DNA from 3 places in the Rhizobium sp. SL42 genome. Region 3 is predicted to be linked to each of the others. Evidence: predicted binding sites of a transcription regulator. Region 3 holds the regulator's gene; each other region holds the start of a gene.
The links. Region 3 encodes PhoB, which activates phosphate uptake and scavenging genes when phosphate is short. Its sites were predicted from a motif close to TGTCATNNANCTGTCAT; they were not measured.

Region 1 (2,269 bases), 1.8 Mb from region 3:
CGGCGAAAAGATCGTCCTGAAGATCGCCGACGATGCCGGCGAACCCAAGCAGGGCGTATCCGCCGCAAACCAGCTGATCAGCGAAGACATCCGCTTCGTCGTCGGCCCGGTGACCTCGGGCGTCTCCGTCCCCGCGTCCAGCGTCTTCGCCGAGAACGGCGCGCTGATGGTCACCCCGACTGCCACCTCGCCTGAACTGACCGCACGCGGCCTCACCACCGTGTTCCGCACCTGCGGCCGCGACGACCAGCAGGCGGAAGTTGCCGCCAAGTATGTCGTCGCGAAGTTCAAGGACAAGAAGATCGCGATCCTCAACGACAAGGGTCAGTACGGCAAGGGTCTCGCCGACGCCTTCAAGACATCGCTGAACGCCGCCGGCATCACCGAAGTGTTCAATGACGCGCTGACCGCCGGCGACAAGGATTTCAGCGCGCTGGTCACCCGCCTCAAGGCCGACGGCGTCGAAGTGCTCTACTTCGGCGGTTACCATCCGGAAGCCGGCCTGCTGGTTCGCCAGATGAAGGATGCCGGCATGAATGTGCAGCTGATTGCCGGTGACGGTCTGTCGAACAGCGAATTCATCACCACCGGTGGCGACGCTGCGAACGGCACGATCTTCACCAATGCTGCCGATGCCCTGAAGAACGCCGACAGCAAGGCTGCCGCCGACGCGCTGCTCGCCAAGAACATCCCGGCAGAAGCCTTCACGCTAAACGCGTTTGCCGCTGTCGAAGTGATCGCAGCTGGCATCACCAAGGCCGGCAGCGCCGACGATGCGGAAGCTGTTGCAACCGCGCTGAAGTCCGGCGAGGAAATCCCGACCGCCATCGGCAAGGTAACCTATGGCGAAACCGGTGACCTCACCTCGCAGAGCTTTTCGGTCTACAAGTGGGAAGCCGGCAAGACTGTTGCGGCCGAATAAGCCGCAGATCATGCATCAGACAGAAAGCGGTCGGAAACGGCCGCTTTTTTGTGGTCATCCCCAGATCTCTCGTCTGGGCGGCTCATTTGCCCGGCTTCCAAGGTTTCTTTCGGTGGTCCTGTCTTTTATGACAGTTTTATGACACCCGCAGCGACAACCCCGAGAGGCCTATGCTGAACCTGTTCCGTAAAATGCTCCCCCGCGAAGATCGCTTCTTCGATATGTTCGCGGCCCATGCCCGCACCGTGGTCGGCGCAGCCGAAGCGCTGGGCGAATTGCTGTCGGGCACGAATATCGAAAGCAATGGCGACCGCATCATCGCACTCGAGGACGAAGCCGACAACATCACACGCGACGTCCTGCTGGCAGTGCGCCGCAGCTTCATCACGCCGTTCGACCGGGGCGACATCAAGGACCTGATCCAGTCGATGGACGACGCGATCGACATGATGCACAAGACGGTGAGGACCGTCCGCCTCTACGAACAGACAAGCTTCGACCCGATCATGCAGGAAATGGGCCAGGTCATCGTCCAGGCCGCACATCTGATCGCCGAAGCCATTCCGCTGCTCGACAAGCTCGGTGCCAATGTCCAGCGCCTGACCGCCATTGCCGAGCAGGTGACGAAGGTGGAAGGGCATTCTGACGAATTGTACAATCAGGGCCTCAAGGAACTGTACCGCCGCCATGGCGCCACCGGCAATGCCATGGCCTACATGATCGGCGCCGAGATATACGGCGAACTGGAAAAGGTGGTTGACCGCTTCGAGGACGTCGCCAACGAAATCAGTGGCATATTGATCGAGAACGTCTGATGGATGCCACGCTCGCACTTCCGCTGCTGATCGCCCTGATCGGCATCGCGCTATTCTTCGACTTCCTCAATGGCCTGCACGATGCCGCCAATTCGATCGCCACGATCGTCTCGACCCGCGTCCTGCGGCCGCAATATGCGGTCGCCTGGGCGGCATTCTTCAATTTCATCGCCTTCATGTTCTTCGGCCTGCATGTCGCCGAGACCCTGGGCAAGGGCATCATCGATCCGCAGATCGTCTCGCCGGCGGTGATCTTCGCCGCGCTGATGGGCGCGATTATCTGGAACATCATCACCTGGCATTTCGGCATCCCGTCCTCATCCTCCCATGCCCTGATCGGCGGGCTGGTCGGCGCGGGCCTTGCCAAGGCCGGCTTCAGCTCCATCGTTTGGGGTGGCTTGACCAAGACCGTCGGCGCGATCTTCATGTCGCCGATGATCGGCTTCCTGCTCGCCCTGATGCTGGTGCTCGCGGTCTCGTGGATCTTCGTACGGCAGACGCCCTTTGCCGTCGACAAGACCTTCCGCGTCCT
Region 2 (2,269 bases), 590 kb from region 3:
TCGAAGGTCTTTTCATCCGGCGCGATCAGGCCGGCGCGGGCACCACCCTCGATCGTCATGTTGCAGACCGTCATGCGGCCTTCCATCGACAGCGCGCGAATGGCTTCGCCGGCAAACTCGATGACATGGCCGGTGCCGCCGGCTGTGCCGATTTCGCCGATGATAGCGAGGATGATGTCCTTGGCGGTGACATGCTCCGGCAGCACGCCGTCGACGCGCACCAGCATGTTCTTGGCCTTCTTCTGGATCAGCGTCTGGGTTGCCAGCACATGCTCGACCTCGGACGTGCCGATGCCATGCGCCAATGCCCCAAAGGCACCATGCGTCGAGGTGTGGCTGTCGCCGCACACGATGGTCATGCCGGGCAGGGTAAAGCCCTGCTCGGGTCCGACGATGTGCACAATGCCCTGGCGCTTGTCGCTGGCCGAGTAATATTCGACGCCGAATTCGGCAGCGTTCGTGGCCAGCGCCTCGACCTGGATGCGGCTTTCCTCGTTCTTGATGCCGAGGTGGCGATCCGGCGAGGTCGGCACGTTGTGGTCAACGACGGCGAGCGTCTTTTCCGGAGCACGGACCTTGCGGCCGGCCATGCGCAGACCTTCGAAGGCCTGCGGGCTCGTCACCTCGTGAACGAGGTGACGATCGATGTAGAGAAGACAGGTTCCGTCGTCCTGCTGATCGACCATGTGGTCGTCCCAGATCTTGTCGTAAAGGGTACGCGGTGCGCTCATGGCTGGTATATCCGTGTGAAGATGAATGATGGCAATCGGGCGTGTGGTCGCCAAGCGGCAGACCGGCGTTACGGCGTCTTAAAGTAGACGGCTGTTGAGCGCCCCGGAGACGCGCGCGAAAAAACGTGCCGGCAGACGCTTGTGGTCTTGCAGCACGAAAATGTCTGGCGCGAGGCATCCGAATTTCGATCCCATGGGCGCTTCTTTAGCAGTTTTTCCCGACCTCGGCAATGCGGCAGTGTCGGCCTGCACGCATCCCGCCGCGATCGCATGGGCGGGATTGCCGCGCAAGCGATTGCATGGGCTGGCCGACACATTTTCCAGCTGTCATAAAGCATTCGCGCAAACATGCGTTGATCTGCCGTTCGAACCGGAAGGAGCCTTAATGTCCGCGCCCACGCATGACGACGTCAATCGCATCAAGAACGAGATCATCGATAGCTTCGACGAGGAGCTGGAACTGGAGATGGAAGAGGAACGACTGGACGAGCTCGTCGCCGAGGGCCTGTCCGAGCCGACAATCGACCGCAGGGTCTATTTCCGCGAACTCTTCAAGCTGCAGCATGAACTCGTGCGGCTGCAGGACTGGGTGCATTATAAGAAGCTCAAGGTCGTGCTGCTGTTCGAGGGCCGCGATTCCGCCGGCAAGGGCGGCGCGATCAAACGGGTGACACAGCGCCTCAACCCCCGCGTCTGCCGCGTCGTGGCACTGCCGGCCCCGACCGAGCGCGAACGCAGCCAGTGGTATTTCCAGCGCTACGTCAATCACCTGCCGACCGCCGGCGAAATGGTCATGTTCGACCGCTCCTGGTACAACCGCGCCGGTGTCGAGCGCGTCATGGGTTTCTGCAGCCAGGAGGAACTGGAAGAGTTTTTCCGCTCGGTGCCGGAATTCGAGCGCATGCTCGCCCGCTCGGGCATCATCCTCTTGAAATACTGGTTCTCGATTACCGACGAGGAGCAGGAGTTCCGCTTCCGCATGCGCATCAACGATCCACTGAAGCAGTGGAAGCTCTCGCCGATGGATCTGCAGAGCCGCATTCACTGGGAGGAATACACCAAGGCCAAGGAGGAAATGCTGGAGCGCACCCACATTCCCGAAGCGCCGTGGTGGGTCGTCCAGGCCGTGGACAAGAAGAAGGCGCGGCTGAACATGATCGCCCATCTGCTCGGCCAGATCCCTTATGAGACCGTGCCGAAGGAACAGGTTGTCCTGCCGGAGCGCGTGCGAAACAGCGACTATCTGCGCCATCCCGTGCCACAGGAAATGTATGTGCCGGAAATCTACTGAGTGAAGGCAGGCCGGAAGCCGGAGGTGCTGGAGTGTTTCCCGGCCCCGTGCTTCCGGCCGGCAACTCAGGAGCGCTCGGCCCGCGAGCGCATCCGCTTTTCGAAGCCGCGCAGCATCAGCGACAGGCCGATCGTCAGCACCAGATAGACATAGGCGACGATCGAATAAGTCTCGAAGAAGCGGAACGAACCCGACGCATAGACCTTGCCCATCTGGGTAATGTCGGCGACGCCAAGCACCGAGACCA
Region 3 (2,269 bases):
GGTCGAGGAAAACGATACGGACAAGATGTTCACCAATCCGGATGACCAGCGCACCCAGGACTACATCATGGGTCGCTTCGGCTGAGGCGCACCCAGCGCGCTTCGTCTCAATCCAATTCAAGGAATGCGTTTATGGCTTCTTCCCACATCTACTCGGCCTTTGACGAGGAACTGAAATACCTGATGCGCCGCATCTCGGAAATGGGCGGCATGGCAGAACAGATGGTCGCTGAAAGCGTCCGCGCTCTGGTCAACACCGACGGCGCTCTGGCCCAGAAGGTCATCTCCGACGACGTCGTCATGGATGCGACCGAGCGTGAAATCGGCGACAAGGCGATCGTCATGATCGCGCGTCGCCAGCCGATGGCAGCCGATCTTCGCGAAATCATCGGTGCGCTGCGCATCGCCAGCGATCTGGAACGCGTCGGCGACCTCGGCAAGAGCAATTGCAAGCGCGTCATGGCGGTCCAGAGCTCGGGCATCCCGCGCAAGCTCGCCCGTGGCATCGAGCATCTGTCGGATCTTGCCCTTGCCCAGCTCAAGGAAGTGCTCGACGTCTACACCACCCGTTCGGCGGAAAAGGCGAAATCCATTCGCGATCGCGATGAAGAGATCGACTCCATGTACACCTCGCTGTTCCGCGAGCTGCTGACCTACATGATGGAAGATCCGCGCAACATCACCAGCTGCACGCATCTGCTTTTCTGCGCCAAGAACATCGAGCGTATCGGCGACCACGCGACCAATATCGCCGAAACCATCTACTACATGACGACCGGTGCCCAGCCCGAGGGTGAGCGTCCGAAGGAAGACCTCACGTCCTCTGTCGGCGCGATCAACGAGTAAGCCGTCACTAACGGGGTTTTGCCTTTCATGTTGCCGAAAATAGCTGTCGTAGAGGACGAGGAGGCGCTCAGCGTCCTCCTCCGCTACAATCTCGAGGCCGAAGGTTACGAGGTCGAGACGATCCTGCGTGGGGATGAAGCCGAGCTTCGTCTGCAGGAGCGCGTGCCGGATCTGTTGATCCTGGACTGGATGCTGCCGGGCGTTTCCGGCATCGAGCTTTGCCGTCGCCTGCGGGTGCGCCCGGAAACCGAGCGTCTGCCGATCATCATGTTGACGGCCCGGGGTGAGGAAAGCGAACGCGTCCGTGGCCTGGCGACCGGCGCCGACGACTATGTCGTCAAGCCGTTCTCGACTCCGGAACTGATGGCACGCGTCAAGGCCATGCTGCGCCGTGCCAAACCCGAGGTTCTGTCCAGTGTCCTGCGCTGCGGCGATATCGAGCTGGACCGCGAGACCCACCGGGTTCATCGCAAGAGCCGCGAAGTGCGCCTCGGCCCGACGGAATTCCGGTTGCTGGAATTCCTGATGGCCTCGCCCAGCCGCGTCTTTTCCCGCTCGCAACTGCTCGACGGCGTCTGGGGTCATGACATCTATGTCGACGAACGCACGGTCGACGTGCATGTCGGGCGCCTGCGCAAGGCTCTGAACTTCTCCAACATGCAGGATGTCATCCGCACCGTCCGCGGCGCGGGTTATTCAATGGAAGTCTGAGCATTGCGCCACCGGCATCCGGGCAATAAAAAACGGGCTCGAAAGCCCGTTTTTTTATGTCTGGTCTTTGGCTTCGGCGCTCGCCGTCAGCCCTCAGCGGGCTGCCCTGCGACGTTCGCTTACCGGCTGGTAGGCCATCTTGGCATGATAGCCGCAATACGGCGACGCATCGTTGATTTCGCAACCGCAGAAGTGGAAGTCATCCTTCATCGGGTCGCCGATCGGCCACTTGCAGGTGCGCTCGGTCAGTTCGGTCAATGCCAGGCGACGGGAAATCGGCACCACGACATTCGACGGACGCGAAACTTCGACTTCCTCGAAGATATCGACTTCGATCTCTTCTTTCAGCATGTTGCCGCCGGCCGCGCGGGTAACGGTACGGGTGGTTGTAGTGGCGCGGCCCTGGAATGTGGTCGGACGCTGTGTAGCCGGTGCAGGGCGCTTGGCCGGGCGGGCTGCCGATGTGCTGCCGCCTGCCTTGGCGCGGCCCGGCAGGTTCAGCCGGTGTACCTTGCCGATGACGGCGTTGCGGCTGACGCCGCCCAATTGCGCTGCGATCTGGCTCGCGCTCAAGCCTTCGGCCCAGAGGCGCTTTAGTCTCTCGACGCGTTCATCAGTCCAATTCATGCCGTATTTCTCCGCCGCTCGCGTGTATGATGGCAGAATCCCTCACCGTTGCTTCGAACGAATTCGAAACAAAAACCGCCTCGTT

Region 1: a site for PhoB is predicted at 1,050-1,066, ahead of IM739_RS16065 (DUF47 domain-containing protein). Genes of this name have one in related genera too.
Region 2: a site for PhoB is predicted at 1,057-1,073, ahead of ppk2 (polyphosphate kinase 2). Genes of this name have one in related genera too.

Annotation. Positions count from the first base shown of each region.
Region 1 is NZ_CP063397.1:3,408,447-3,410,715, forward strand. Features, by position in the region: gene IM739_RS16060 (branched-chain amino acid ABC transporter substrate-binding protein) at 1-922, shown strand, start outside; gene IM739_RS16065 (DUF47 domain-containing protein) at 1,093-1,737, shown strand; gene IM739_RS16070 (inorganic phosphate transporter) at 1,737-2,269, shown strand, end outside.
Region 2 is NZ_CP063397.1:551,741-554,009, forward strand. Features, by position in the region: gene leuC (3-isopropylmalate dehydratase large subunit) at 1-731, opposite strand, end outside; gene ppk2 (polyphosphate kinase 2) at 1,117-2,022, shown strand; gene IM739_RS02480 (amino acid ABC transporter permease) at 2,088-2,269, opposite strand, start outside.
Region 3 is NZ_CP063397.1:1,143,906-1,146,174, forward strand. Features, by position in the region: gene pstB (phosphate ABC transporter ATP-binding protein PstB) at 1-85, shown strand, start outside; gene phoU (phosphate signaling complex protein PhoU) at 133-846, shown strand; gene phoB (phosphate regulon transcriptional regulator PhoB) at 874-1,557, shown strand; gene IM739_RS05345 (GcrA family cell cycle regulator) at 1,651-2,184, opposite strand.